3 regions of the Segeticoccus rhizosphaerae genome follow, and region 2 is predicted to be linked to each of the others. Evidence: predicted binding sites of a transcription regulator. Region 2 holds the regulator's gene; each other region holds the start of a gene.
The links. Region 2 encodes LexA, which represses DNA repair genes until DNA is damaged. Its sites were predicted from a motif close to TCGAACANNTGTTCGA; they were not measured.

Region 1: ruvC (crossover junction endodeoxyribonuclease RuvC) is a predicted target of LexA. The motif match lies at 4,820-4,835, and genes of this name have one in related genera.
Region 3: recA (recombinase RecA) is a predicted target of LexA. The motif match lies at 5,715-5,730, and genes of this name have one in related genera.

The regions. Positions count from the first base shown of each region.
Region 1 is NZ_SWMA01000006.1:52,112-62,074, forward strand. It holds gene FCN22_RS06760 (MMPL family transporter) at 1-1,135, shown strand, start outside; gene FCN22_RS06765 (ABC transporter permease) at 1,173-2,108, opposite strand; gene FCN22_RS06770 (ABC transporter ATP-binding protein) at 2,105-3,058, opposite strand; gene pdxT (pyridoxal 5'-phosphate synthase glutaminase subunit PdxT) at 3,251-3,874, shown strand; gene FCN22_RS06780 (YebC/PmpR family DNA-binding transcriptional regulator) at 3,985-4,743, shown strand; gene ruvC (crossover junction endodeoxyribonuclease RuvC) at 4,855-5,403, shown strand; gene ruvA (Holliday junction branch migration protein RuvA) at 5,400-5,996, shown strand; gene ruvB (Holliday junction branch migration DNA helicase RuvB) at 6,014-7,138, shown strand; gene yajC (preprotein translocase subunit YajC) at 7,284-7,616, shown strand; gene secD (protein translocase subunit SecD) at 7,630-9,531, shown strand; gene secF (protein translocase subunit SecF) at 9,531-9,963, shown strand, end outside.
Region 2 is NZ_SWMA01000060.1:2,215-12,177, forward strand. It holds gene FCN22_RS20695 (FUSC family protein) at 1-601, shown strand, start outside; gene FCN22_RS20700 (hypothetical protein) at 661-1,269, shown strand; gene FCN22_RS20705 (LysM peptidoglycan-binding domain-containing protein) at 1,297-1,722, opposite strand; gene lexA (transcriptional repressor LexA) at 2,078-2,800, shown strand; gene FCN22_RS20715 (NAD-dependent protein deacetylase) at 2,836-3,675, opposite strand; gene FCN22_RS20720 (patatin-like phospholipase family protein) at 3,696-4,967, opposite strand; gene FCN22_RS20725 (aminotransferase class V-fold PLP-dependent enzyme) at 5,012-6,130, opposite strand; gene FCN22_RS20730 (LysR family transcriptional regulator) at 6,212-7,141, shown strand; gene FCN22_RS20735 (DNA internalization-related competence protein ComEC/Rec2) at 7,272-9,668, opposite strand; partial or broken gene FCN22_RS20740 (ComEA family DNA-binding protein) at 9,665-9,963, opposite strand, start outside.
Region 3 is NZ_SWMA01000012.1:94,192-104,154, forward strand. It holds gene FCN22_RS10585 (ATP-dependent helicase) at 1-1,539, opposite strand, end outside; partial or broken gene FCN22_RS22940 (response regulator transcription factor) at 1,673-1,804, opposite strand; gene FCN22_RS10595 (CPBP family intramembrane glutamic endopeptidase) at 1,856-2,629, shown strand; gene FCN22_RS10600 (DUF3046 domain-containing protein) at 2,739-2,963, shown strand; gene FCN22_RS10605 (ABC transporter ATP-binding protein) at 3,001-3,933, shown strand; gene FCN22_RS10610 (ABC transporter permease) at 3,935-4,768, shown strand; gene FCN22_RS10615 (ABC transporter permease) at 4,765-5,610, shown strand; gene recA (recombinase RecA) at 5,929-6,978, shown strand; gene FCN22_RS10625 (regulatory protein RecX) at 6,993-7,658, shown strand; gene FCN22_RS10630 (carboxymuconolactone decarboxylase family protein) at 7,716-8,189, shown strand; gene miaB (tRNA (N6-isopentenyl adenosine(37)-C2)-methylthiotransferase MiaB) at 8,241-9,743, shown strand; gene FCN22_RS10640 (class III extradiol ring-cleavage dioxygenase family protein) at 9,814-9,963, shown strand, end outside.

The sequences.
Region 1 (9,963 bases), on a different contig from region 2:
GCGGCGCGCCAGTCGATCGGGCCGAACGCCGGGGGACCGGTGGCGGCTCCTGGCCGACCGCGTGCAACGTCGCCCGCTGCCCGTGCTCATCGGTGGCCTCGCGATACTCCTCCTGCTGGCTGCTCCCGTCCTGCACCTGCGCCTCGGATTCGCCGATGCCGGGACGAACCCGCCGGACAGCACCACCCGCAAGGCCTATGACCTCCTGGCCGACGGTTTCGGGCCGGGCGCGAGCAGCCCCCTGATCGTGCTCGCTGAGAGCGACCAGCGCGGCGCCCAGTCCGCCGCCCGAGTGCTTCGGATGACGCCGGGCGTGGCCGACGTGCGCGGTCCGCTGCCCTCCGGAAGCGCCGGCTGGATCCTGATCGTCACGCCGACCACAGCTCCCGCGTCGGAGCATACGACCGACCTGGTGCACCGGTTGCGTGACGACGTGCTGCCAAGCGTCGGCGACCACGCCGGTGGTCGCTACCTGGTCGGCGGCGCCACGCCCGCGACGATCGACTTCTCCGACGCAGTCGGCCAGCGGCTGCCCTGGTTCATCGGAGCCGTGGTGCTGCTGTCGGCACTCCTGCTCATGGCGGTCTTTCGCTCCCTCGTGATCGCGGTCAAGGCCGCGCTGCTCAACCTCCTCAGCATCGCCGCGGCCCTGGGCGTCATGACCTTCGTGTTCGGCGACGGCCACTTCGGGGCCCAGCCCGGCCCCATCGAGGCGTTCCTGCCGGTGGTGGTGTTCGCCGTCGTCTTCGGGCTGTCGATGGACTACGAGGTGTTCCTGGTCTCCCGGATCCACGAGGAGTGGCAACGCACGGGAGACGCAACCGCCGCCGTCCGCGAGGGGCTGGCGATGACCGGCGGCGTGATCACCGCGGCGGCCGCGATCATGATCGTCGTCTTCGGGGCGTTCCTGGCGAGCCCCGGCCGGATGCTCCAGGAGATGGGCCTCGGGCTCGCGGTCGCGGTCCTGCTCGACGCCGTGGTGATCCGCTGCCTCGTCGTGCCGGTTGTCCTGCGGCTGCTCGGCGAGCGGGCCTGGTGGCTGCCGCGGTGGATCGGCCGGCTCCTGCCGCCGGTCCGGCTGGAACCCGAGGGCGAGCAGGAACCGTCGGGCAGGCACACGGCATACGTCTCCTGACACCGCGATGATCTCCGAGGGCGGGCGAAACCGGGTGTCAGGCGTCGCGGCGGGAGACCACGATGAGCAGTGCCGCCACGAAACCCACGACGTAGACGGACAGCACCACCGTCGCCGACGTCCCGGAGAGCGTGGTGAGGACTCCGGGGGTGCCGCCCTCCGTACCCACCGGAGTCGAGCCGAGGGCACCGGCCAGGGAGCCGGCAGCCGTCCCGGGCAGGTGGTCGGTGACCACCTCGAGCGGGCCGAGCGCCGAGGCGACGGCGCGCAGCAGGTTCTCCACGACGAGGGCCCAGACCAGGCCGAGGCCCACGGACAGGGCGGGGCCGCGGGCCAGCACCCCGACCAGCGCGCCGCCGGCGGTCCACATCGCCGCGATCAGCAGCGCCGCGCCCACCCCCTGCAGCACCGCCAGCACGGTCGGCCACGCGACCGGGCTACCGATGATCGCCATCGTGACGGCGCTCGCGCCGATGTCGAGGACGAGGGTCAGCAGGACCAGGCACGCCAGCCAGAGGCCGAGCGCGACGGCGGTGCCGGAGAGGGCGGTCCGTCGTCCGGGACCTTGGCTGAAGACGGTCTTCCAGGTGCCCCAGCCGTAGCCGCTGCCGGTGGCCAGGGCGCCCATGACGAGAACCAGCGCGCCGCCGAACATCGGCAATCCCGAGGTCAGGGCCTGCGGCACCGCGTCGAGGTTCAGCTCGGCGAGCAGCGTTGCAGCACTGCGGTCCCCGGAGTCGGCCGCCGAGCGGTACTGGAGGTAGCCGATGACGTAGCCGAAGGTGAGGTCCAGGGCCAGCCAGACGCCGGTGATGATCCAGGTGGTCGGCCACTTGGCGAGGCGGAGCAGCTCCGCGCGGACGGTGGCACTCAGGCCGGGGACCCCCGTGAAGCGCCGCGTGAGGGACGAGCGGGGACTGCGAGGTGGCTTCGGGGGAGGGCCTGATGGGGCGGTCTGGGTGGGGCGACTCATGACGCGACCTCCTCGTCGCTCAGGGTGGGCAGGGTCGGCGGCACGTCAGAGGCGTGCACCGCGTCGCCGGTCAGCTCGAAGAAGACCTCCTCGAGCGTGCGGCCGACCGGCGCGATCTCGAACACGTCCGCCCCGCCCCGGACCAGGTCGCGGGTGAGCGCGGGGATGGAGGCGGCGTCCTGCTCGATGCGGATGGTGCCGTCGTCGAGGCGGCGCACGCGGCCGGGGGCCACCCGGGACAGGACGGCGTGCACCGCGTCCTCCGGCTCGGCGCGTAGCCGCACGCCGCTCGCACCCCGCAGCTCACTGACCGTGCTCTGGGCGAGCAGCCGGCCGTGGTTGATCACGCCGACCCGGTCGCAGACCTGCTGCACCTCGTCGAGCAGGTGGCTGGACAGCATGACCGTCTGCCCATGGGTGGCGAGCCGTCGCACCAGCGCGCGCATGTCGGCCATGCCGGTCGGGTCGAGCCCGTTGGTGGGCTCGTCGAGGATCAGCAGGTCGGGGTCGCCGAGCAAGGCGGCGGCGACGCCGAGCCGCTGTTTCATCCCCAGCGAGTAGGACCTGAACCGGTCGCGGCTGCGGCCGCTCAGGTCGACCTGCTCGAGTGCGAGGTCCACGCTCGCGTCCGACAACCGGGTGTACCGGGCCAGCACCCTCAGGTTGTCCCGGCCGGACAGGTAGGGATAGAAGCCCGGACCCTCGATCAGCGCGCCGACCCGGCGCAGCACCGGGGGATCGCCAGGTGTCCCGCCGAGCACGTTTGCCGTGCCGGACGTCGGGCGCACCTGCCCGATCAGCATGCGCATGGTGGTGGTCTTGCCGGCGCCGTTCGGCCCGAGGAACCCGTAGACCTCACCGCGCCGGACGGTGAGGCTGACGGCGTCGACGGCGGTGTGCGACCCGTAGCGTCGGGTGAGGTGGTCGGTGACCACGATGTCCTGTGTCATGCCGGACAGCCTCGCGGCCACCGCACCACTCCCGCGTCGGCCACCGGACGGCTCTGCGACTACGCCGAGCGGGGTATTCGGGCGGCGACCGGCCATCACCTCGATGTATGCCGGCCGCTCACGTGAGGCTCGCCCGCGCCCGCCCACCGGACCGGGGCGCGCGGCGGCGACCGGTCGGCATACGCTGCGACCGTGAGCGAATCTCCTGTCCGCATCGGCGTCCTCGCGCTGCAAGGTGACGTCCGCGAGCATCTGCGGGTACTGGGCGAGCTCGGCGCCGTGGCCGTCGGCGTCAGGCGGCCGGCCGAGGTCGAGTCGATCGACGCCCTGATCATCCCCGGTGGCGAGTCCACGACGATGGACAAGCTGGTGCGGGCCTTCGACCTCCAGGAGCCACTGCGCAAGCGGCTGGCCGGGGGTATGCCGGCCTACGGCTCGTGCGCGGGCATGATCATGCTCGCGGACCGGCTCGCCGACGCCCGGCCGGACCAGGAGACCCTGGGTGGCCTCGACATCACGGTGCGGCGCAACGCCTTCGGCCGTCAGGTCGACTCGTTCGAACACGACCTGCACATGCCCGCCCTGCGAGACGGGGTCCGAGATCCCTTGCGCGCGGTGTTCATCCGAGCTCCCTGGGTCGAGGATCTCGGGCCGCAGGTGGAGGTGCTGGCTCGGGTCGAGGAGGGTGAGGCGGCCGGGCGCGTGGTCGCGGTGCGGCAGGGCAACATCGTCGCGACGTCGTTCCACCCCGAGGTGACCCGGGACGCTCGCGTGCACGAGTACTTCGTGGGTCTGGTCCGTCGCGTCGTGCCCTGACCCTGCTGCGGTGGGGCACAGCAGCCGCGCGCGGCGCGGGTAGGATCGGGCAGGCTCGATGACAGGACGGCAGACGAGGGAGAGCGCATGAGCCGCGGGAAGGCACACGCATGAGCGGCCACTCCAAGTGGGCGACGACCAAGCACAAGAAGGCGGCGATCGACGCCAAGCGGGGCAAGCTGTTCGCCAAGCTGATCAAGAACATCGAGGTCGCGGCCCGCACCGGCGGCGGTGACCCGGCCGGCAACCCGACCCTCTACGACGCCATCCAGAAGGCCAAGAAGACCAGTGTCCCGAACGACAACATCGACCGCGCGGTCAAGCGCGGCAGCGGCGCCGAGGCCGGTGCCGCCGACTGGCAGAACATCACGTATGAGGGCTACGCGCCCGGCGGAGTGGCGGTGCTCATCGAGTGCCTCACCGACAACCGCAACCGGGCCGCGGCCGAGGTGCGCACGGCGCTGACGCGCGCCGGCGGCAACCTGGCCGAACCCGGGGCAGTCTCCTACCTGTTCAACCGCAAGGGCGTGGTCATCGTCCCCAAGGAGGAGCTGACCGAGGACCGGTTGCTCGAGGTGGTCCTGGACGCGGGTGCCGAGGAGATCAACGACCTCGGGGAGTCCTTCGAGATCCTGAGCGAGGCCACCGACTTCGTCGCGGTGCGCGAGGCGCTGCAGGCTGCCGACATCGACTACGACTCGGCCGAGGCGTCCTTCGTGCCCACTGTCGAGGTGCCGCTCGACGTGGACGGCGCCCGCAAGATGTTCCGCGTCATCGAGGCCCTCGAGGACAGTGACGAGGTGCAGAACGTCTGGGCCAACGGCGACGTCCCCGACGACGTGCTGGCCGAGCTCGACGACGAGGACTGAGGCCGAGGACACGGCGCGGGCAACCCGGACGGCGCGTCGCAGCGGCGTGCGGAGGCACCCACGAGGTACGTTCGGAGCGAACAGGTGTTCGGCGAGGACGAGGAGAAGGCCGTGCGGGTGCTGGGCGTCGACCCGGGGTTGACGCGCTGTGGCATCGGGGTCGTGGACGGCGGCGTCGGCTCACCCCTGCGGCTGGTCGCCGTGGGTGTGGTCCGCACGCCCTCGGGTGACCCGGTGCAGGAGCGGCTGCTCACGATCCAGACCGAGATCGACGACTGGATGCGCCGCTACGAGCCCGACGCGGTGGCCGTGGAACGGGTCTTCAGCCAGGCCAACCTGGCCAGCGTGATGGGCACCGCTCAGGCGTCGGCGATCCCGATGCTTGCCGCCGCACGGCTCGGGCTGCCGCTGGCGCTGCACACCCCGACCGAGGTCAAGGCCGCCGTGACCGGCAGCGGCCGTGCCGACAAGGCGCAGGTGACCACGATGGTCACCCGGATCCTGCGGTTGGACACGCAACCGACGCCGGCCGACGCCGCGGACGCACTGGCCCTTGCCATCTGCCACGTATGGCGTGGCGGCGCCGAGGACCGGCTGCAGCAGGCGGCAGCGGCCCAGCGCCGTGCCGTCGCCGCCCGACGTGCGAAGGTGGGCCGGTGATCGCCTCCGTCCGCGGCCCCGTGCAGCACGTCGGGCTCGACTCCGTCATCGTCGAGGTCGGCGGGGTGGGACTGCTCGTCCACACGACACCGGGCACGGCCGCCGACCTGCGCCGTGGGAGCCAGGCGACCCTGGCCACGAGCCTCGTCGTGCGTGAGGAGTCGCTCACCCTCTACGGTTTCGCCGACGCCGACGAGCGCGCCCTCTTCGAGCAGGTCCAGACCGTCTCCGGAGTGGGACCGCGGCTCGCCCTCGCCATGCTGGCGGTGCACCCGCCGGACGTGCTCCGGGGGGCGATCAGCGGCGGCGACCTGGCCACCCTGACCAAGGTGCCCGGCATCGGCAAGAAGGGCGCCGAGCGGATCGTGCTGGAGCTGCGCGACAAGGTGGTCGCCGGCGAGGCGTCCCCGGGCACGCCGGCGCGGGCGGCGGGCCGCGAGCCCTGGCGCTCGCAGGTCGGCGAGGCGCTCGTCGGACTCGGTTGGTCGGCCAAGCAGGCCGACGACGCGGTGGAGGCGGTGGCCGGCCAGGCCGGAGACGGCGGCGACGTCTCGGGCCTGCTGCGTGCCGCCCTGCGTGAGCTGGGCCGTTGACAGGGCGGATGGGACGGATGGAGGACGGAGACGCACGGCGCGAGCAGACCGATCGCGACCGGTATGCGGACGGCTCCAGCGACGCGACCGCGCGCATCGTCGATGCCAGGCCGGAGCCGCTGGACGACGAGGAGCACCGGATCGAGGCGGCCCTGCGGCCGCGCAAGCTCGCCGACTTCCCCGGACAGACGCGGGTGCGCGACCAGCTCGCCCTGGTCCTCGAGGCGGCTCGTCGGCGCGGCACCCCGCCCGACCACGTCCTGCTGTCCGGCCCACCCGGCCTCGGCAAGACGACGCTCGCCATGATCGTCGCGAGCGAGCTGGAGGCACCGATCCGGATCACGAGTGGCCCGGCGATCCAGCATGCCGGTGACCTGGCCGCCATACTCTCCTCCCTCACCGAGGGTGAGGTGCTCTTCCTGGACGAGATCCACCGGATGTCCCGCGCGGCCGAGGAGATGCTCTACCTCGCGATGGAGGACTTCCGGGTCGACGTGATCGTCGGCAAGGGTCCTGGGGCGACCGCCATACCGCTCGAGCTGCCCGTCTTCACCGTGGTCGGTGCCACGACCCGCGCGGGACTGTTGCCCGCTCCGCTGCGCGACCGCTTCGGCTTCACCGGTCACCTCGACTTCTACGCGACGCAGGACCTCGAGCGGATCCTCACCCGCAACGCGGTCCTGCTCGAGGTGGAGGCGGTGCCAGAGGGCATCGCGGAGATCGCGGGCCGGTCGCGGGGGACTCCGCGCATCGCCAACCGGCTGCTGCGGCGCGTGCGTGACTGGGCCCAGGTGCACGGCCGCAGCGTCGTCGACGGCGACGCCGCCCACGCCGCCCTCGCCCTGTTCGACGTCGACGACCGCGGCCTCGACCGGCTCGACCGCGCGGTGCTCGAGGCACTCTGCCGGCGGTTCGGGGGCGGGCCGGTGGGACTGTCCACGCTGGCCGTCGCCGTCGGGGAGGAGCCGGACACGGTGGAGACCGTGGCCGAGCCGTTCCTGGTGCGGGAGGGCTTCATGTTGCGGACCCCCCGGGGCCGGGCGGCGACCCCCCTCGCCTGGCAGCACGTCGGCCTCACCCCGCCGCCCGGCAGCGACACGCCGACCCTGCCGCTGGGTGGTGACGGGCGGTTCGGCGCCTGATCCCGGCGCGCCGGACGACGCGCCCTTTGGCGCTGGGCCGAGGCTCACATAGACTCGTTCTCTGCGCACCGGTCCACACCGGTCATCACCGGGGTACTGCGCCCGGACCACGTTCGGTTCCCGCACCAGCTAGAAGGACTCACACATGCCGTTCCTCGTCCCCGAGGCATCCTCGTCAGGTAGCAGCGGCGGGCTCGGTAGCCTGCTCATCCTGGCCATCCCGATCCTGTTGATCGGCTGGATGTTCATGTCGCAGCGGCGACGCCGGCGCGACATGGAGTCGATGCAGGCCAGCCTCGACGTGGGAGACGAGGTCTCCACGACCTCCGGGCTCCACGGTCGGATCGTCGAGATGGATGACGCCATCGTGACGCTGGAGATCAGCCCCGGAGTGAACGTCCGCTTCGACCGACGCGCCGTGCTGCGCAAGCCCGCCCCGAGTGTCGCCCACGGCGACTCGGAGCCTTCCACCGACTAGGACTCCCCAACTCGTGGCGATCAAACCCCAGAACCGCACACCGCTGAAGACCCTCGCGCTGCTGGTGCTGCTGATCCTCGGCCTGTTCGGCGGCATCGTCGCCGCCTCGGGCGCCGGCAACCCGGTCGACGCGTGGCGGCCCAAGCTCGGCCTCGACCTCGAGGGAGGGCGCCAGATCGTCCTCGCTCCCGTGATCGAGGGTGGCAAGCAGATCAACTCCCAGCAGGTGACCCAGGCCGTCAGCATCATCCGGCAGCGCGTCGACGGCAGCGGCGTCAGCGAGGCCGAGGTCACCACCCTCGGTCAGAGCAACATCGTGGTCTCGCTCCCGGGCAACCCCGACCAGGCCACCCTGGACTCCCTGAAGCAGTCCTCCCAGCTGCGCTTCCGCGCCGTCATCTGCGCCTCCTCCAGTCCCGGCGTGCCGGCTGGGTGCCCGTCACCCCAGGCGGCGCAGCCGGCGCCCTCCGGCACGAGTACGCCGAAGGCGTCCGGTGAGGCAACTGGTACGCCGTCCGTGAAGTCGACGCCGACGGCGTCGAGCAAGGCCACCAGCGCGCCACGGAAGAGCACGCCGAGCCCGAAGAAGACGTCCTCGGCCGGTGCCGCCGTCCCTCAGGCGCTGCGCGCGGACAGCACGCCGAGCCCCAGTGGCACAGCCACCGCGAGCAAGACCGCCACCGCGACCCCCTCGGGCGCCTCGACGGCCACCCCCACGGCGTCCGCCTCGCCGGGGCAGGAGCAGCCGCAGACCAAGCCCAAGAACGCCAGTGACGTCGCCTGGGTGACCCCGGCCCTGACCAAGGCCTACCAGCAGCTCAACTGCAAGACCGCCAAGGGCCGTGAGCAGGCCCTGGCGCCGGTGGACAAGCCGATGGTGGCCTGCCAGACGGACGGCCGGGAGAAGTTCATCCTCGGACCGTCCGAGGTCACCGGCGCCCACATCTCCGACGCCAGCGCGGGCTACCAGACGGGTCAGAACGGCGTGCAGACCAGCGTCGTCGAGGTCGCGCTCAGCTTCGACAAGGTCGGTGCCCAGCAGTTCGAGAAGGTCACCGCACGGTTGACGCCGCATCCGGAAGGCGACCCCCAGAAGCGGTTCGCCATCGTGCTGGACGGCCAGGTCATCTCGGCGCCCCAGTCACAGGCCGTGATCCGTGACGGCAGGGCCAGCATCACCGGCAACTTCACCCTGGACTCCGCCAAGCTCCTCGCGGACCAGCTGAAGTTCGGCGCCCTCCCGATGTCGTTCCAGGTGCAGACCTCCGAGCAGATCAGCCCGCAGCTCGGCAGCGAACAGCTGAAGATGGGCATCATCGCCGGCATGATCGGGCTGCTCCTGGTGGTGATCTACTCGCTCCTGCAGTACCGCGCCCTCGGTTTCGTGACGGTGTGCTCGCTGGCGATCGCGGGCCTCTCCAGCTACGGGCTGGTGACCCTGCTGGGCTACACGCACAACTTCCGGCTGACCATGGCCGGGGTGACCGGGTTGATCGTGTCCATCGGCATCACCGCGGACTCGTTCATCGTCTACTTCGAACGCGTGCGCGACGAGGTCCGCGACGGTCGACGACTCCGTTCGGCGGTGGAAACCGGCTGGGGCCGGGCCCGGCGCACCATCCTGATCTCCGACGGCATCAACTTCCTGGCAGCGGCCATCCTCTACGTGCTCTCCGAGAGCAGCGTCAAGGCCTTCGCCTTCACCCTCGGGCTGACCACGCTCGTGGACGTGGTGGTGGTGGTCCTGTTCACCCACCCGCTGCTGACCATCCTGTCGAGCACCGAGTTCTTCGGGCAGGGACACAAGTGGTCCGGCTTCGACCCCGTCCGGCTGGGCGCCAAGAAGATCACGTATGCCGGGCGGGGGCGGGTCTCGATCGCGGGTCAGCGGCCCGCTGAAGGGGGGACCGCCTGATGATGAGCTTCGCGCAGTTCGGCAACGACCTCTACACGGGCAAGCGCTCGATGAACATCGTCGGCCGGCAGAAACTCTTCTATGCCATCTCGGGCGTCATCCTGGTCCTCGCCGCCATCGGAATCTTCGGCACCGGGCTGAACTTCGGCCTCGAGTTCCGCGGCGGCTCCGAGCTGCGGGTCTCCGGGCTCTCGACCACGCAGAACTTCGAGGCGAAGGCCAAGGAAGCCATGTCCGAGGCGACCGGCGGTGCCGAGAACCTCGTGGTCACCACCATCGGGTCGGACACGATCCGGATCCAGACCGAGAAGCTCAACGAGACGCAGACCAACGCGGCGCAACGGACGCTGGCGAAGGACTTCGGCGTGCCCGAGAGCCAGGTCAGCGCCAACTTCATCGGTGCCTCCTGGGGCAAGGACGTCACGAACAAGG
Region 2 (9,963 bases):
TCGCAGCATCCAGCGAGCCCTCGGCACCGGAGCCGGCCTGCTGGTGGGCGTGCTGGCCCTCGCCTACTCCCCCGGCGCCGGCCTGACCGTCGCCCTCGTGATCGTGCTGCAGGTCGGCGCGGAGCTGATGGTGGGGCTCAACTACGCGCTCTGCCTGATGTTCGCCACACCCATCGCGCTGCTGCTGGCCCATCTCGGCCACGCCAGCTCGGACACCACGCTGCTGGTCGACCGCGTCCTCGACACCTTCATCGGCATCGTCGTGGGCATCGGCTCGGCCTTCGCCATCCGCAACCGGCGCCTCGAGGGCGTCCTGCGCAGCGCGATGGACGACTGCCGCGCCGCCCTCGACGCCGCCCGCGGGGTCGCCGATTCGTCGCCCGCCGACCCCGCTGACGCCACCGGCCAGGACGCGGCGGCCCGCTTGACGGAGGCTCGGCGGCTGTCCGCCTCGATGTTCGTGATGCACGAGGCCTACGACGCGGCAGCCGGCGAACCCTGGTCGACACGGCTCCCTGCCGACGAGGCAGCCGACCTCGAGCGGGAGGGCCACCAGCTGCTCGCCCGCATCACGGCACGCAGAGTCGATCCTTCCGGTTGAAAGCCGGATGGAGTGGGTAGGTAATCAACGGTTCAACGACATCGTCCGAGGAGGACGAGATGCTGCACACCGCTCTACTCACCGCGCAGACCTTCCAGATCTCGCACTTCGCGCCGGTCACGCTCGGGTTCTTCGGTCTGGGCACCGGCTATCTCATCTGGGGACCACAGGAGCTTTTCGGCTACCCCGCCCGCAGTCCGGCGGCTGACCGCGCCACCGGCTGGTGGGGCGTCTGGTTGCCAGGCTTCTGCCAGTTCGTCACCGGCGTGATCCTCTTCGTCGGGATGACGTGGTTCCAGGTCTTCAAGGACCCGCTGCTCTACATGGCCGCCCTGGCGTTCTCCGCATACGGCATCCACTGGTTTGCCCTCGGGCTCAACCGGATGCAGGGCAACGAGGTCAGGACCAACGTGGGCATGTCCGTCGCCTACACGATCATCTCCGTGCTCGGCCTCGTCACCTTCTTCATGGGCGGCGGCTGGCCGGTCGGCCTGCTCTTCGTCGGCCTGACCTGGATCTACGTCGCGGACTTCTTCGCCAGCGCCGGCATCGCCGTGGCCGGACGAATCCTCGGCCTGGCCCACCTGTGCACCGGGGTCTGGCTGATGTACCTCACCTTCGCCACGACACTGAACATCGTCAGCGGCTACTCCCTGCCGGGCGGCTGATCGGCAGCCGGGCCGGCCGCTCCCCGATCAGCGGCCGGCCGATGGCACGACCAGCACCTGGCCGGCGTGCACCTGCATCGAGGTGAGGTCGTTGGCCAGCTGCAGCTGCACGACGGCGTCACGCACCGGCAGCTGCGGCAGCTCGGCCGCGGCGATGTCGGACAGGGTCTGTCCGGAAGCCACCGTGACCGTCGGCTGCGCCACGCCCGTCGGCGCGGAAATCCCGCTCGCCAGGCTCATCGCGAGGGTCAGGACCGCGGCGGTCACCAGCAGCGTGATCGCGAGGCGACCGCGCCGGGTGACTCGGCTGTGCGTCGGGCTCGCCTGCACGTCCGGTCCGGTCGGGACCAGCCGCAGGTGCGACCGACGGCCCGGCCTGCGGGTGTCGGGACCGGGGTGCGGTGCCGAGCACGGGGCCGACTCGAGGTAGCCCCAGGTCGTTGCTGCGCTCATGCTGTCCTCCAGACGATCGGTGCGGTCGGATCGGTCGCGACGAGCGGTGTTGAAGCGGTCGGTCCCGAACGCGTGTGCGATAGCACGCTTGTACGATTTCTAACACGTCGCGCCGACAATGTCGAGACACGCGTCGAACAGGTGTTTGGCCAACGTGTCCGAACTGCGTACGATGAGGTCATGTCCAGTAGCCAAGCAGCGACCACCGACAGGGCCCGCTGCGCGCGGTCTCGGGCGGCCGCCATACCGGCTCTGACCTGCACTGATGTCGACCGCCCTCGCCCTGCCGCGGGCCGACGCCCGTCCACGACCCGCCCGCCCGCCGCAGTCCACATCCACTGAAGGGGATGCCACGATGGCCAAGATCCACGAGATGCCCGAGCGCGACAAGGGCGACGGCCTGACGACTCGACAGCGCCGGGTCCTCGAGGTCATCCGCAACTCCATCGACCGCCGCGGCTACCCGCCCAGCCTGCGCGAGATCGGCGAGCAGGTGGGCCTGACCAGCCCGAGCAGCGTGGCCCACCAGCTGCACATGCTCGAGCGCAAGGGCTACCTGCGCCGCGACCCCAACCGCCCGCGCGCCATCGAGGTCGTATCCCCCGACCTGGGGCGCAGCGCGCGCGGCTACCGGGCCGGCGACTCGCGCGCGGCCTCCACCCCCGACGAGGTCGACGAGACGGGCATCGGCGACGAGCGTCCCGCCGCGTCCTACGTGCCGGTGGTGGGCCGCATCGCCGCCGGTGGACCGATCCTGGCCGAGGAGGTCGTCGAGGACGTCTTCCCGCTGCCCAAGCAGATCGTCGGCGAGGGCGAGCTCTTCCTGCTCAAGGTGGTCGGCGACTCGATGATCGACGCGGCGATCTGCGACGGCGACTGGGTGGTCGTGCACCAGCAGCAGACCGCCGAGAACGGCGACATCGTCGCCGCCCTGCTCGACCACGAGGCGACGGTCAAGACGTTCAAGCGCACCAAGGGACACGTGTGGCTGATGCCGCACAACGATGCCTACGAGCCGATCGACGGCGACGATGCCTCGATCCTCGGCAAGGTCACCGCGGTGCTGCGCCGCGTCTGAGTCGGACCCCTGCTGTCGCGGCCGGATCGTCCCGGTCAGAGGTCGGCCACCAGCCGGGTCAGCGTCTCGCCCAACGGGGCGTCCAGCCGCAGCGTTGCCTCACCGTCACCGCGCGACCAACCCCGGGTGACGATGGCGATCGGCATCCCCAGCTTGTCCGCCCGGCGGACGAACCGGTATCCCGACATCACCGCCAGCGACGACCCCAGCACCAGCAGGCCCGCGGACGATTCCACCAAGGCGAAACACTGCTCCACCAACGGTTTCGGCACCGACTCACCGAAGAACACCACGTCGGGCTTGAGCGTGTCGTGGCCACAGACCAGGCAGCGGGGCGCGCGGAACCTCTCGATCGCCGCGTCGGGGATGTCGACGTCGCCGTCCGGCCGCAGCTGGCCGACCGCCACCTCGAAGTCGGGATTGGCCTCGTCCAGCCAGGCCTGCACGTCGTCGCGCCGGTAGGTCTCGCCGCAGGTGAGGCAGCGCACCCGGTCGAGGGTGCCGTGCAGCTCGAGGACGTCGTGGGCGCCGGCCTTCTGGTGCAGCTCGTCGACGTTCTGGGTGATGACGCCCCGCGTCAGGCCCCGCCGTTCCAGTTCGGCAACCGCCCGATGTCCTGCGTTGGGCGCCGCCGCCTTGAATCGCCCCCATCCCATGAAACTCCTTGCCCAGTAACGCTGCCGGGCGCTGGAGGAGGCGACGAACTCGTCATACGTCATGGGGGTCACGCGCCGGATGCCCTCGGGGCCGCGGTAGTCCGGGATCCCCGACTCGGTGGACAGCCCCGCCCCGGTCAGGACGGTCAGGTCGCCGCCGCGTACCAACTGGACCAGCGCGGCATACGTCTCGTCCCGGGACGTGGCAACGGCGGTCATGCTCCCAGTATGCGGGACGGTCAGAAGCGCCCCAACAACGTGCGCCGTGACGATCCACGCAGTATGCCGTCCGCGACCTTCGCGTCGGCGACCTGCGGATGCGGCGGCTCCAGCGGTGCGTCGAGCCGGATCAGCTGTGGGGCGTGCTCGCGCACGGCCTGGTCGGCCACGAGGTATCCGTGTCGCTCGAGCACCTGCTGCAAGCCGTCGCTGAACGCGTCGAGGTCGGTGCGCACCGCGTTGATGCGTTCGGTGGTGGCGGCCGGGTAGTGGCCGGGGACAACGGCATCCAACGACCAGCTGGCTCCGGTGAGCGCGTCCTGGGCGAAGCGCGCCTGCAGCCACCGCAGCCGGGTGGTCTGGCCGCCGCTGGTGGCGATCCCGAGGATCTGCAGCAGCTGGCCCCACACGGTGTGCGTGGTGCGCGCCCGGAACACCGTGCCGCCGTCGCTGACCAGCACCGTCGCGTGGTCGGCCCACACTGCCTCGACCCCCAGCGTGTCGTAGGCGCCGCCGTCGGTGAGCTCGATGTGCCGCAGGATCTCGGCGTGCTGCTGCGGGTCGGCGTGCCCGGGTTCGCCGCCCTTCAGGCCCATCTCCACACCGTTGAGGACCTGCGGGGCGAAGAACGGCGGGTAGGCGCAGGTCGCGGCGACCGCGTCGGCGATGCGCAGTCCGGGCGGTGGGTCGGCGTGGCCGAGGCGGTAGTCGCCCACACGGCCGTGAGGCCGGCCCGCGTTGGGGTCAGCGAAGATCCACGAGACGCCGTAGGCAACCTCGGTCGCGCAGGTGAGCACCGCGGGACCGTCGGGCGCGTTGTCGCGCAGGTCGCCCGCCCACCACGGCACGGCCACGGACAGCCGGCCCGCGAGCGCTCGCACCGCGCTGTCCGGCATGAACCAGCGCGGCGGCCAGAGCTTGGCCAGCAGCGCGGGGGTCCGCACGTTGTGCCCGGCGAGGCGGCGCAACGGGTCGGCGACGTAGCGCTCGAAGCCATTCACCACCACCTCCCCGCCCGACTCGTCCGGCCAGACCAGCCGTGGGTCGGCGAGCAGGTTGGCGGTCAGTGCTCCCCCGGAGACGCCGCTGATCGACCGCAACCCGCCGAGGACGCCGAGCTCGTTGAGCCGGCGGACCGCGCCGAGGTGGAACAACGCCGCGCGGTAGCCGCCGCCGGAGAGGCAGAGCGCCGTGCCGTGCCGGGGTCCCGGCGCGGCCGGCCCGTCCGGTGCCGGCCCGGCCGCGGCCAGCTGGGCCGTCGCCGGACTCGCCGGGTGACGTGGTCGGGACACGCCACCATGCAACCACGTGGCGCCGACTTCGGCGGCCGGACGGGTTATCGGGCGTCGAGGGCGTCGGCCACGAGGTCGACATCGGCGGCGGTGTTCCAGACGTGGAAGGCGATCCGCACGCCCCCGGCCCGTGACGACACGGTGACCCCGGCGTCACCCAGCCGGGTGGCGATCGAACCGTCGGCGTCGTCGAGCCGAAGCACCGGCCGGCCTTCCGGGCGCAGACCGAGCCGCTCTCGCAGGCCGTCGGCGAGTGCCACGTCGTGGTCACGGATCGCCTCGATCGGCGCCATCGACATCACCTCGAGTGCGGGGACCGCGCCGACCCACGACAGCCAGGCCGGTGAGACGTCGAAGCGGCTGGCGTTCGAGGACAGCACCATGTCCGGTCCGTAGCAGGAGCCCCAGATGTCGTCACCGGCATACCAACCGGCGACCACGGGCCGCAGCCACGAGACGGCACCGGGGCGCACGGTGAAATACGTCGTGCCGCGCGGCTGGCACATCCACTTGTAGGCCGAACAGACGGTCAGGTCGTAGTCGCCCGCGTCGAACGGCAGCCAGCCCGCTGCCTGGGTGACGTCGCAGAAGGTGAGCGCGCCTGCAAGGCGAGCGGATTCGGCGATCGCCGCCCCATCACAGAGGCTCCCGCACGCGCTCTGCGCCAGGGAGAACGAGACCAGCGTGGTGCGCTCGGTGATCGAGGCGGCCACCTCGCCGAGCGGCACATGGCGGACACTGATCCGACCCGTCTGCGCCTGGACGAGGAACGGGAAGATCATCGAGGTGAAGTCACCCTCGACGCAGAGCACCTCGGCCCCGTCGGGCAACGATGCGGCGACCACCCCGGCATACACCGACGCCTGCGGACCGACTGAGACCCACTCGGCGGGCACGCCGACGAACCGCCCGTATGCCGTGCGCGCCGCCTGGACGTCGGCGTCGTAACCGGTGGCGGTCGCGCGGCCGAGCTGCCACTGCTCCAGCGCGGACCGGAGCGCCTGGACCACAGGCTCGGGCGGCAGGCCCATGGTGCTCGCGTTGAGGTAGCCGGGTGCCGGCGCAAACTGGGCCTTGAGCCGCGCCAGCGCGTCCGCGCTGGTGGAACTGGCGGGTGCGGGGAGCTCGGGCTGTCCGTGGCGCGGGGAGGTGAGAGTCGGCATACATCCACGATGACCGATTCCGACTCATCACACAAGACCACAAGTTCTTGACTTTAAGTAACGCTCGATTATGGTTGGGTCATGATCGACGCCGCCGGCCTTCGGGTGATGAAGGCGATCCACGACGAGGGCAGCTTCACGGCTGCCGCAGCCGCTCTCGGCTTCTCCCAGCCGGCCATCTCACAGATGGTGCGCCGGCTCGAGGAGCGCACCGGCACAGTGCTCGTCGAGCGGATGGGACGCGGCGTGCGGCTCACCGAGGCCGGGGACGTGCTCGCCCGGCACGCGGTGCCGGTGCTCGCGGCCCTCGAGGCGGCCACCGCCGAGGTGTCGGCCATCGCCGGGCTGCGCACCGGGCGGGTGCGGCTGATGGCGTTCCCCTCCTCGTCCGCGACGCTCGTGCCCCGAGCGCTGGCACTGGTCAAGGAGCGCTACCCCGACGTGAGCGTGAGCTTCCACGAGGCGGAGCCGCCGGAGTCGCTGGCCGCGCTGCGGGCCGGCACCTGCGACCTGGCGGTGGCGTTCGCCTACGAGGGCACCGACCTCGGCCGGGGCGAGGACGACCTGGACGGGCTGGTCACCCACAAGCTGCTCGACGACGAGGTGCGGCTGGCGCTGCCCAAGGACCACCCGATGGCGCAGGCGCCGGTCGCCGACCTGGCGGCGTTGTCCGACGAGACCTGGATCGCCGGCTGTCCGAGGTGCCGGGGCCACCTGCTCTCCCTCTGCGACAAGGCGGGCTTCGCGCCGGACGTCGCCTTCGAGACCGAGGACTACGTCGCGGTCCTGGGTTTGGTCGCCGAGGGGCTGGGTGTGGCGCTGATCCCCGATCTGATCCTGCGCAGCGCGAGCCATCCAGACGTGGTGACGCTGCCAGTGAACCCCGCCTCGCGGCGTGCCGTCCACGTGGTCACGACGGCGGACCTCGAGCGGGTGCCGGCGGTGCGGGCGACGGTCGAGGCGCTGCTCGAGGCCGCCGCCACCCCCGGCTGCGTGCGCGACTCCGCCTGAGCCGGGCCAACTCGCGCCTGCGCCCGCCGAGACCCCGCCCGGTTGCGATGACATCGCGCACTCGAGCCGCGCGATGTCGCCGCAACAACCGGGGCAAGTGGCGCACCAGATGGGCGAGGGCGGCATCGAGTCAGGAGCCGCGGGTGGAGATCGCGGGGCCCCCGTTGCCGGCGCGGGACACCGCGATGTCACCGCTGCGGTCGGTGCGGAACACCGTGAACTGGTCGTCGCGCAACACGGTGAGCGCGCTCGGCGCCGGGTGACCGTAGTCGTTGTCGGCGCCGACGCTGATCAGCGCGACGGGGGCGTGCGCGAGCTGCAACAGGACCGGGTCCTGCTTGGCGGAGCCGTGGTGGGCGACCTTCAGCACGTCGAACCGGGCCGGCCTGCCCTCCTGTTCCAGCGCGCGCCGCACCCGTCTGGCGGCTTCAGGTTCGACGTCACCGAGCAGCAGCATCCGCAGCCCGCCGAGGTCGACGTCGAGGACCACACTGGCGTTGTTGGGGATCGACCCGGTGTGCAGCTCCGTGGCCGGCCAGAGCACCGCCGCGCGCAGCCCCTCCCACCGCAGGACGTCGCCGGCATAGGCGCGGTGCACCGGCGTCCCCACCTCGCTCGCCTGCTCTCGGACCGCCCGTGCCTCGCCGGCCGGTTCGTCGACCGGCGAGACGTAGACCGCTCCGACCGGCCAGCCGTCGAGCACGGCGCCCAGCCCGTCGACGTGGTCGGCGTGGAAGTGGGTGAGGACCACGGCATCGACGACCTCGACATCGAGGCGACGCAGGCAGGTGCCCATCGCGTCTGGATCAGGACCGGTGTCCACCACGACGGCATGACCCGGCGCGCTGGCCAGCACGATGCCGTCGCCCTGCCCCACGTCGCACATCACCAGGAGCCAACCCGGCGGCGGCCAACCGACCGAACCGGTGGGCCACGTGCACGCCAGGGCCAGCAGCGCACCGGCCGCCGAGAGCCACGGCCGGCATCGGATCCGGGCGACCTGCCACGGGCCGGTGAAGAGGAGCACCAGGGTGACGGCTGCGAGCAGGACCGCCCCTGCGGCACCGTCCGGCCACGGCAGCTGACCCATCGGTACGGTGGCGCAGGCACGCGCGATCCAGGCGATGCCGAGCGTCGGGATGCAGGCGAGCCACGCGACGCCGGCCGCGACCGGGGCCGACACGAGGGCCACCAACGCGGCGAGCACCCCGAGCACGGTCGCGGGTGCCACGAGCGGCGCGGCCAGCAGGTTGGCCAGGACCCCCACGACTGTCACCGAACCCTGCAGCAGCACGATCACCGGAGCACACATCGCCTGCGCGGCAACCGGTATGGCGATCACGGGACCGAGCGCGTGCAGTCGCCCGGGCAGGAACCGCGCGAACCACGCACCCCACGACCGGACGAACAGCAGCAGGCCCAGTGTGGCGAGCGTCGACAGCGCGAAGCCGTAGGACCTGGCCAGCCAGGGGTCGACGCACAGCAGGACGATGACCGCAGCGGCCAGGGCCGGCAAGCCCATCCGGCGCCGGGACGTGCTCAGCCCGAGCAGTCCGATGGCTCCCATGACCGCGGCCCGCAGCACGCTCGGCTCCGGTCGGCAGAGCACGACGAAGCCGGCGAGGCAGGCGCCAGCCACGACCGGTCGCCATCGTCGTCGGATCCGGCACCACCCGCAGACCAGCATCGCCGCGGCCAGCACGACGGCGACGTTGCTGCCGCTGACCGCGGACAGGTGGGTCATCCCCGTGTCGCGCATGGCGTCGGTGAGGCCGGGCGGCGTTCGACTGGTGTCGCCGATGACGAGGCCCGGCAGCAGCCCCCGCGGGTCGGCCGGAAGTCCGTCCACAGCCTGTCGCAACCCCGACCGGACGTGCTCGGCGGCACGAGCGACCATTCCCGGCTCGCTCACCACGGAGGGGCTCCCCCGAGGGTTGAACACCGCGAGCACGTCATCGCCCGGCTCGGCCGGCCCGAACCGGCCCTTGGCACGGATCGTCTGGTGCCATCGCACCCGGGTCCAGTCCTCGTCGCCGAGGACGAGCACCGGCGTGCGCGGCTCGCTGCGTTGTCCTCGACCCACCACGACGTGCACCGACAGCCGCACCACCACCAACTCGGCACGGCGCGGCCCGACGGCCTGGATGACCTTCGGGTCGGAGATGACCACGGCCTCGATCTCGGCGCTGGCCCGCTGCGCGGCGAGGGTGGGCACCAGTCCGGCCGACCGTGTCTCCAGGTGGGCGGCCAGGGCCCCGAGGCACAGCGAGGTGGCGAGGCAGGCCGCGGCCGCGGCGGTCGACCAACGCCTCATCCGCGGGCGCTTCAGGCCCCAGCAGACGACCCCGACCAGCACGAGAAGCGCCGCCACCAGGAGCGATCGCCGGGCCGGCCAGGACAGTGCCGTCGCGGTCACCGCCCACGCGACCAGAGCCGGCACCAGCAGGCGGACATCGAGACGAGTCGACTCCTTCGACTCAGGCTCGACGGAGTCGCGCACCGGCGTCGGCGGTGGCAGGCCGGTCACACACGGACCCTCGGCGCGATCTCGGCGAGCATCTTCTCCCCGATGCCGCTCACCTCCATCAGCTCGTCGACCGTGGAGAACCTGCCGTGCTCGGTGCGCCACTCGACGATCCGCTGCGACAGTACCGGGCCGACGCCGGGCAGCTCCTCGAGCTGGGCCGCGGTGGCCGCGTTGAGGTCCAGCGGCGGGCCGTCGGTGGCCGCACCGGCCGCGCCGTCCGCGGCCACACCGCCAGCGACCGGCGCCTCCACGCCGTCGGTGACGAAGTGGAACGGTGCGGCCGGGTGGTCCTCGA
Region 3 (9,963 bases), on a different contig from region 2:
CTCGAGGATGGACCGCGGCAGGGCCCCGAACGGCGCGGCGCGGCGCACGAGCGACTCGAGGTCGTCGACCGGCCAGTCGTCCATGGCGCACATCGCGACGACCTGCTGGGCGAGCACGTCGACCGGGTTGGCGGGCACCCGCAGGGCCTCGATCTGACCGGCCCGCATCCGCTCGACCACGACGGCCGTCTGCACCAGGTCACCGCGGAACTTCGGGAAGAGCACGCCGCGCGAGACGGCGCCCACCTGGTGGCCGGCGCGGCCGACCCGCTGCAGCCCACTCGCCACGCTGGGCGGGGACTCGACCTGGATGACGAGGTCGATCGCCCCCATGTCGATGCCGAGCTCGAGCGAGCTGGTGGCCACCACGGCGGGCAACCGGCCGGCCTTGAGGTCGTCCTCGATGAGCCCGCGCTGCTCCTTGCTCACCGAGCCGTGGTGGGCACGCGCCAGGACCGCGGGAGCGCCGCTGCCCTGGCCCGACTGGGCCATGATCTGCGCGGGCGTCGAGCGTGTATGCCGGTCGGACGGGTCGACGCCCGTGGCGTCCTCGCCGTTGCGGTCGTCGTCGGCTGGCCCGCTGGCCGCCTCGACAGCTGCCTGCTCGAGCCGGTCGGCCCAGATCTCGTTGAGCCGAGCGGTGAGCCGCTCGGCCAGCCGCCGGGAGTTGGCGAAGACCAGGGTGGACCGGTGTGCCGCGACCAGGTCGACGATGCGCTCCTCGACGTGCGGCCAGATCGACGCACGTTGCGGCTCACCGGAGGCAGGGCCGGACAGGTCGTCGTCCACCTGGCCGATGGCGTCCATGTCGGCGATCGGCACCACGACGTCGAGGTCCCACTCCTTGGTGGACTCCGGTTGCACGGTGGTCACCGGCCGCCCGCCCGCGAGGAACCGGGCGACCTCGTCGACCGGACGCACCGTGGCCGACAGGCCGACCCGCTGGGCGGGTTTGTCCAGCAGCGCGTCCAGCCGTTCGAGGCTCAACGCGAGGTGGGCCCCGCGCTTGGTGCCCGCCACCGCGTGGATCTCGTCGACGATGACCGTCTCGACGCCGGCCAGCGCCTCGCGTGCCTGGGAGGTCAGCAGCAGGAAGAGCGACTCGGGCGTGGTGATCAGGACGTCGGAGGGGCGGCGGGCGAACGCGCGACGCTCGCCCGCCGGGGTGTCGCCGCTGCGGACCGCGACGCTGACGTCGGGCTGGGGCTGGCCCGACCGGGCCGCGGCGTGACCGATGCCGACCAGCGGCGAGCGCAGGTTGCGCTCGACGTCGACGGCGAGCGCCTTCATCGGCGAGATGTAGAGCACCCGGCACCGGCGCAGCGGTTCCTCCGGCGGCGGTTCGGCCGCCAGTCGGTCGAGCGCCCACAGGAAGGCCGACAGGGTCTTGCCCGATCCGGTCGGCGCCACGACGAGGGTGTGGTCGCCGCTGCTGATCGCGTCCCAGGCGCCCGCCTGCGCGGCGGTCGGCGCGACGAAGGACGCGCGGAACCAGTCCTGGGTCGCGGGGGAGAAGCGTTCGAGCACGTCGGTGACCATGACCGTCCCAGCCTGCCACGCCGCACCGACACCCCGCGGCCGAGCACCCGCCGCTGCCGCTGAGGCCGCCACCGGGGTCGATGCCGGTGTCGCCACCGCGTCCCGGCCGCGGCAGTCGCCACGTGTTGCGGGTGAGGACCAGGCCGGTCTCGTAGGCGAAGACGACCAGCTGGGCCCGGTCCCGGGCGTGCACCTTGGTCATCGCCCGGCTGACGTGGGTCTTGACCGTGGTCGGGCTGATCACCATGTGCGCGGCGATCTCGTCCGGTGGGGGTCGTGCAGGCGGTAGGCGACCGGATCCCCCAGACTGGGGGCCGTGAGCACCCCCAGTGACGCCGTCCCGCACCGGCCGCGGCGGGGGCGCGAGGTCCTCACCGTGCTCGGCGTCTCCCTGGGGATGTCGGGGATCTTCGCCCTGCTGACCTTCCTGCGCGCCGAGGTGACGGTGCCCGGCGGGATCTCCGCCACCACGGCGACCGTGGTGGCGGGCCGGCAGACCACGGCGATGTGGCTCGACATCCTCGACGACCTGGCGCGGCTCGCCGCAGGGGTGATGCCGGCACTGCTGGCCCTGGCGTTGCTGAGCCGCGACCCGGCCGGGCGTGGGCTGGGGATCGGCACCCATCGCTGGCACCGGGGGAGCGACCTGGCGACCGGCGTCGGCTTCGCCGCGCTGATCGGCATACCCGGCCTCGCCCTGGTGTGGGCCGCGCACGAGGTCGGGGTCAGCGCGAGCCTGGCCGTGGTGAACTTCCCCGATGTCTGGTACCGCGTGCCGATGCTGCTGCTGTCGGCGTTCCAGAACGGCTTCCTCGAGGAGGTCGTCGTCGTCGGCTACCTGCTGACCCGGCTGCAGCAGCTGGGCTGGTCGTCGCGCAAGGCGCTCGTGGCCAGCGCGGTGCTGCGGGGCAGCTACCACCTCTACCAAGGACTGGGCGGGTTCGTCGGCAACCTGGTCATGGGGCTGATCTTCGGGTGGTGGTTTCAGCGGACCAAGCGGGTGGTGCCGTTGGTTGTCGCGCACACCCTGCTCGACGCGTTCGCGTTCGTCGGCTACCTCTTCCTGCGCGACCACATCTCCTGGCTCTGAGCCCAGCCCCTTCGCGCTGTTGCTGGGAGGCGGCGTCGTCCGTGACGCCCCTTCCCAGCAACAACTCCCAGCAACAACCCGGGGGGCGGGGGCGTGCGAGACTCGGAGGGTGCGCATCAGTGACTTCTGGCGGTTGATGGAGGACGAGTTCGGGTCGTCCTATGCCCGCTCGCTCGCGAACAGCCACGCCCTGCACGAGCTGGGGGACCGGACGGCCGCCGAGGCGCTCGGGGCCGGCGTGAGGCCGCGGACCGTGTGGGCCGCGCTCTGCGACGACATGGACGTGCCGCCCGAGCGACGGTTCGGCCGCGAGCGTCGCGCCGCGGAAAAGTGAGGGGACCGGCCTCGGGCCGGCGACGTATCCTCGCGCCGTGACCTCCGACGAGCCGCTGATCCACGCCTCCGGGCTGACCAAGAGGTTCGGTGATTTCGAGGCGGTCAAGGCGATCGACTTCGCGGTGCAGCGTGGTGAGGCGTTCGGGTTCCTCGGGCCCAACGGCGCGGGCAAGACCTCGACCATGCGGATGGTCGGCTGCGTGTCGCCGGCGACCGGCGGTGAGCTGCGGCTCTTCGGCCTCGACCCGGCCACCGAGGGTCCGCGCATCCGCGCCCGGCTCGGCGTGGTCCCGCAGAAGGACACCCTCGACGAGGAGCTGACGGTCGAGGAGAACATCTGGGTCTACGGCCGCTACTTCGGCCTGTCCAAGCCGCAGGTCCGGGCGCGCGCGACCGAGCTGCTGGAGTTCGCCCAGCTCACCGAGCGGGCCAGGTCGAAGGTGGAGCCGCTCTCGGGCGGGATGAAGCGGCGGCTCACCATCGCCCGCTCGCTGGTCAACGACCCCGAGGTGCTGATGCTCGACGAGCCGACCACGGGGCTCGACCCGCAGGCGCGGCACGTGCTGTGGGACCGGTTGTTCCGGCTGAAGCGGCAGGGCGTCACCCTCGTGCTGACCACGCACTACATGGACGAGGCCGAGCAGCTGTGCGACCGCCTGGTGGTCATGGACCACGGCGAGATCGTGGCCGAGGGGTCACCACGCGACCTGATCCGCGAACACTCGACGCGCGAGGTGCTCGAGCTGCGCTTCGACGTCGACGACCACGCCGAGCTGGCCGGCCGGGTCGACGGCCTCGGCGACCGGGTCGAGGTGCTGCCCGACCGGCTGCTCATCTACACCGCCGACGGCGACGCGGCCGGTGAGAAGGTGCATGCCGCAGGGCTCGAGCCGCTGTCGGCCCTCGTGCGCCGCTCCACGCTGGAGGACGTCTTCCTCAACCTCACCGGCCGCACCCTGGTGGACTGACGTGGCTGCCGACCCGACGCTGCCCACCACGGCGAGCACCCGGAATACCCCCGAGCCGTTCCCGCGCAGCCGGCGCTGGCAGCCGGTGTTCGCGTTCTGGGCCACGCAGTACAAGCGGACGTGGCAGGGCAACGTGGTCAGCCGGTTCCTGATGCCGGTGATGTTCCTGCTCGCGATGGGGCTCGGGCTCGGCAGCCTGGTCGACTCGTCCTCCGGCGGGGTCGACGGGATGCCCTACCTGCAGTACGTCGTGCCGGGAATCCTTGCGGCACAGGCGATGTGGGTCGCGATGGGAGAGTCGTCCTACACCGTGCTCGGCGCGATCCGCTGGCAGATGCAGTACCACGCGATGCTCGCCACCCCGATCGGCGTCGCCGACATCCTGATCGGCCACATCGGCTGGGTCGCCTCGCAGATCGCGCTCGCGACCGGCATCTTCCTCGCGGTCGGGGCGGGGTTCGGCGCGTGGGCGTCCTGGTGGGTGCTGCTGGCGCTGCCGCTCACCGTGCTGACCGGGCTGGCCTTCACCGTGCCGGTCTTCGCGTTCGCCGCGACCCAGGAGAACGACGCCGGCTTCTCGATCATGTTCCGGTTCGTCATGACGCCGCTGTTCCTCTTCTCGGGCACCTTCTTCCCGCTCGACCAGCTGCCCGCGTTCCTGCGCCCGATCGCCTGGGTGACGCCGCTGTGGCACGGGGTCGACGGCAACCGCGACCTGGCCAAGGGCTCCCCGGACTGGCTGCACCTGCTGGGGCACACGGCATACCTGCTCCTGGTCGTCGTGGTGACGGGGTGGCTCGCCTACAAGGCCTTCCGCCGGAGGCTGGTCGTATGACGACCCGCACCGCCGCGCCCGCCGCACCGCGTCCTGGGGTCGTGTCTCGACTGGCGCGGGTGCTGCCCATCCCCGCGGGCGCCGGGATGGCGCGGATCCTGGTGGAGCGCAACGCGATGGCCTTCCGGCACGGGTGGATCGCGTTCGTGACCGGACTGGCCGAGCCGATCCTCTACCTGTTCTCCCTCGGGGCCGGGCTCGGCGCGCTGGTGCGCACGGTGACCACCGACGGCGGGGCGGTCGTGTCGTATGCCGAGTTCGTCGCCCCGGCGCTGCTGGCCGCGGCGGCGATGAACGGCGCGGTGTTCGACTCCACCTTCAACGTCTTCTTCAAGCTGAAGTACGCCAAGCTCTACGACTCGGTGCTCGCGACGCCGCTCGGGCCGCGTGACGTGGCGGTGGGGGAGATCAGCTGGTCGCTGCTGCGTGGCGCGTTCTACTCCGGGGCGTTCCTGCTCGTGGCGGTCGTCGCCGGGATGGTGCACTCGTGGTGGGCGCTGCTCGCGTTGCCGGCGGCGAGCTTCATCTCGTTCGCGTTCTCGGCGGTGGGGATGTTCGCGACGACCTTCATGCGGTCCTGGGTCGACTTCGACTGGATCAACCTCGCCATCCAGCCGCTCTTCCTGTTCTCGGCGACCTTCTTCCCGCTGGCGACCTATCCCTCGGGGGTGCAGTGGCTGGTGCAGGTGACGCCGCTCTACCACGGGGTGGCGCTCGAGCGTGGGCTGATGCTCGGCGAGGTCGGGACGGGGCTGCTCGTGCACGTGGCCTACCTGGCGGTGCTGGGTCTGGTCGGCCTGGTCGGGGCGGCCCGGCGGGTGGAACGCCTGTTGCTCTCGTGACTGGTGAGGCTGGAGATGTCCTCGTGGCAGGAGGGTGGCCACGCGGAACTGCCGCGGTGACGGTCTGCTCCGCGTTTCGGCGTGTCGCTGCCCGCGTGCGCTCATCGAACGTCTGTCCGAGTAGTCTTGTCCCCATGGAACGCCGCCGGCGTCCCGCCGTCCACAGCCTCGGCCGTGGCGGGGGCCGGTGTCGGTGGTCGCTCCTAACGTCTGACTCGACACAGTGCGTCAGGTGGCCGGTGACTGCCGGTCAGCGGCGACCGGGTGTCGGTCGCAGGTAGACGGCAGCCCACGATTTCAGGAAGAGCAGGTCAGGACATGGCTCAAGCCGACAAGTCCAAGTCCCTCGACGCCGTCATGGCGCAGATCGAGAAGGCCCACGGCAAGGGTGCCGTGATGCGTCTCGGCGACGAGGTCCGTGCGCCGATGGAGGTCATCCCCACCGGGTCCATCGCGCTCGACGTCGCCCTCGGCATCGGCGGCCTGCCCCGCGGCCGTGTGGTGGAGATCTACGGACCGGAGTCGTCGGGTAAGACGACCGTGGCGTTGCACGCGGTGGCCAACGCGCAGAAGGCCGGCGGCATCGCGGCCTTCATCGACGCCGAGCACGCGCTCGACCCCGACTACGCCAAGAAGCTCGGCGTCGACACCGACGCGCTGCTGGTCAGCCAGCCCGACACCGGTGAGCAGGCGCTCGAGATCGCGGACATGCTGATCCGCTCGGGCGCGATCGACATCATCGTGGTCGACTCGGTCGCGGCGCTCGTGCCCCGCGCCGAGATCGAGGGCGAGATGGGTGACAGCCACGTCGGCCTGCAGGCCCGGCTGATGTCCCAGGCGCTGCGCAAGCTGACCGGCACGCTCAACAGCACCGGCACGACCGCTATCTTCATCAACCAGCTCCGTGAAAAAATCGGTGTCATGTTCGGTTCTCCCGAAACGACCACGGGTGGCAAGGCGCTGAAGTTCTATGCGTCGGTGCGGCTGGACGTCCGCCGGATCGAGACCCTCAAGGACGGCACCGACGCGGTCGGCAACCGCACCCGCTGCAAGGTGGTCAAGAACAAGGTCTCCCCGCCGTTCAAGCAGGCCGAGTTCGACATCATCTACGGGCAGGGCATCTCCCGCGAGGGCGGCCTGATCGACATGGGCGTCGAGCACGGCTTCGTCCGCAAGGCCGGCGCCTGGTACACCTACGAGGGCGACCAGCTCGGCCAGGGCAAGGAGAACGCCCGCGGCTTCCTGCGCGACAACCCCGACCTCGCCGACGAGATCGAGAAGAAGATCAAGGAGAAGCTCGGCATCGGCCCGCAGCTCGACAAGCCGAGTGAGCCGGTGGCAGCGCCGGACGTGCCGGTCGACTTCTGAGCACCCTGCCCGACGTGTTCGGCTCCTCTGACTCGTCCGCACCGGGCCCGCCCGGTGCGGACGACCGGCGCGAGAGGGTCCGTTCGCTCGCGGACATGATCGCCCGCGCCGGCCTCCAACCCTCCGGTGGCGGTGGTGCCTCGCCCTCCTCGGGGCGCACCCCGCCGCCGGAGGACCTGGCCACCCGTGGTGTGGACGCCGACCCGTATGCCGTCGCGCGCCAGATCGTGCTGCGCCAGCTGACCATGGCTCCCCGCAGCCGGGCACAGCTGGAGGACAAGCTGCGCCAGAAGAACTGCGACCCCGAGGTGGCCCGGGAGGTGCTGGATCGGCTCACCGAGGTCGGGCTGGTCGACGACGAGGCCTACGCCGCCATGCTGGTGCGTTCGCAGCAGAGCGGGCGTGGGCTCGCCCGTCGGGCCCTGGCTCGCGAGCTGAGCAGGAAGGGGGTCGACCGCGACGTCGCCGACCAGGTTCTCGAGCAGGTCGGCGCCGAGGACGAACGTGACCGGGCGCGGCGGCTGGTCGACAAGAAGCTGCGGACCATGCACGGTCTCGACCGCCAGGTCCAGACCCGGCGCTTGGCCGGGATGCTCGCCCGCAAGGGCTACTCCTCGTCGATGGCGTTCGCGGTGATCCGCGAGGCGTTGGACGAGCTGCCCCAACACCGTCGCGACTGAGGGCCGGTTCGCGGGGTCCGCGGTGGCGGCCGGCCGGTCCCGGCATACCGTCGAGGGGTGAGTTCACGCATCCTGCCCCACGCAGCCCTGCCGGACGCGTTCAAGCGTCTGGTCAACCTGCACGAGTACGTCGAACGGACCGCTGCGGAAGAGGGCCTGGACCCGGTGCTCATCGAGCTGGTCAAGACGCGCGCCTCGCAGATCAACGGCTGCGCCTACTGCGCTGACATGCACGCCCGGGACGGAGCGCGCCACGGGGAGACGGCCCGCCGGCTCGCGGTCCTGCCGGTCTGGCGCGAGACCGAGCTGTTCACCGCGCAGGAGCGGGCTGCCCTGGCGCTGACCGAGGCGATCAGCCACCTGTCCGAGACCCGTGACGTGCCGGACGAGGTCTACGCCGAGGCGGCCGAGGCCTTCAGCGAGCGCCAGCTCGCCGTGGTCATCTGGGCCGCGTCTCTCATCCAGACCTTCAACGGCATCAACGTGGCCGGTCGCAAGCCGCTGCCCGAGCAGGACTGGTCCGGCAGCTGACCGCCGGTGGCCACGGGCGAGGCGACCCGACGTCGTACCCTTGGCGGTGCGATGAAGACCTATGACGTGCGCACCCTCGGGTGCCAGATGAACGTGCACGACTCCGAACGACTGGCCGGCCTGCTCGAGACGGCCGGCTACGTCGACGTGGCGAGTGTGCCGAGCGCCGAGCGACCCGAGGCGGCCGACGTGGTCGTGTTCAACACCTGCGCGGTCCGGGAGAACGCCGACAACAAGCTCTACGGCAACCTCGGTCAGCTGCGCCCGGCGAAACTGCGCAACCCGGACATGCAGATCGCCGTGGGCGGTTGCCTCGCGCAGAAGGACCGCTCCACGATCGTCGACAGGGCGCCCTGGGTCGACGTCGTCTTCGGCACGCACAACATCGGGTCGCTCCCGGCATTGCTGGACCGCGCGCGGCACAACAAGCGCGCCGAGGTCGAGATCCTGGAGAGCCTCGAGACCTTCCCCTCCACACTCCCGACCCGACGCGACTCCGCCTACAGCGCGTGGGTCTCCATCTCGGTCGGCTGCAACAACACCTGCACCTTCTGCATCGTCCCGAGCCTGCGCGGCAAGGAGGCGGACCGGCGACCGGGCGAGATCCTGGCCGAGATCGAGGCACTCGTCGCGCAGGGTGTCGTGGAGGTCACCCTGCTCGGCCAGAACGTCAACACGTATGGCGTGGAGTTCGGCGACCGGCTCGCGTTCGGCAAGCTGCTGCGCGCCTGTGGCGAGATCGAGGGGCTCGAGCGCGTGCGGTTCACCAGCCCGCACCCCGCCGCGTTCACCGACGACGTCATCACCGCGATGGCCGAGACCCGGGCCGTCATGCCGAGCCTGCACATGCCGCTGCAGTCGGGATCGGACGCCGTGCTCAAGCGGATGCGCCGCTCCTACCGCAGCGCCAAGTTCCTCGGCATCATCGACCGGGTGCGCGAGCAGATCCCGGACGCCGCGATCACCACCGACATCATCGTCGGCTTCCCCGGCGAGACGGAGGAAGACTTCCAGGGCACCCTGGATGTGGTTCGGGCGTCACGGTTTTCGAGTGCCTTCACGTTTCAGTACTCCATCCGCCCCGGCACCCCGGCCGCCACGATGGACGACCAGGTGCCCAAGGCCGTGGTGCAGGAGCGCTACGACCGGCTGCTGGCCGTGCAGGAGGAGGTCTCCTGGGCCGAGAACCGCACCCTCGAGGGGCGGACCGTAGAGGTGCTCGTGGCGACCGGCGAGGGCCGCAAGGACGCCGAGACCCACCGCCTCTCCGGGCGCGCCCGCGACAACCGGCTGGTCCACTTCGCCGTGCCCGAGGGCGCCGAGCGGCCGCGCCCGGGCGACGTCGTCTCGGTCGACGTGACGTATGGCGCTCCGCACCACCTGGTGGCCGACTCCGCTCTCCGGGGCGGCACGTATGCCGTGCGCCGGACCGCCGGCGGCAACGCGTGGGAATCGCTGCAGGACCAGCCGGAACCGGGACGGCCGCAGGTGTCCCTCGGAATGCCGTCGGTCGGCCGGCCACCCACTCCCGCGCCTGCGCCCGCCTGCCGATGACCTGCCCCTCCGATCGGCGCCGTCTGACGACCCGTCGAGCCAGACGTTCTGGCGCCGGGGAGCGCACGACGTGATCAGGTCGGTCGCTGTCATCCCCGCAGCCCCGGCCCTCATCCCCGAGCTCATGGCCGGGGCCGCGGCGGAGGTCGAACCGGTCCGGTCCGCCGCCCGGCAAGCCATCGCGGCCGTCGCGGCGAGTGTCCTGGGGCCGGCCGGGCTG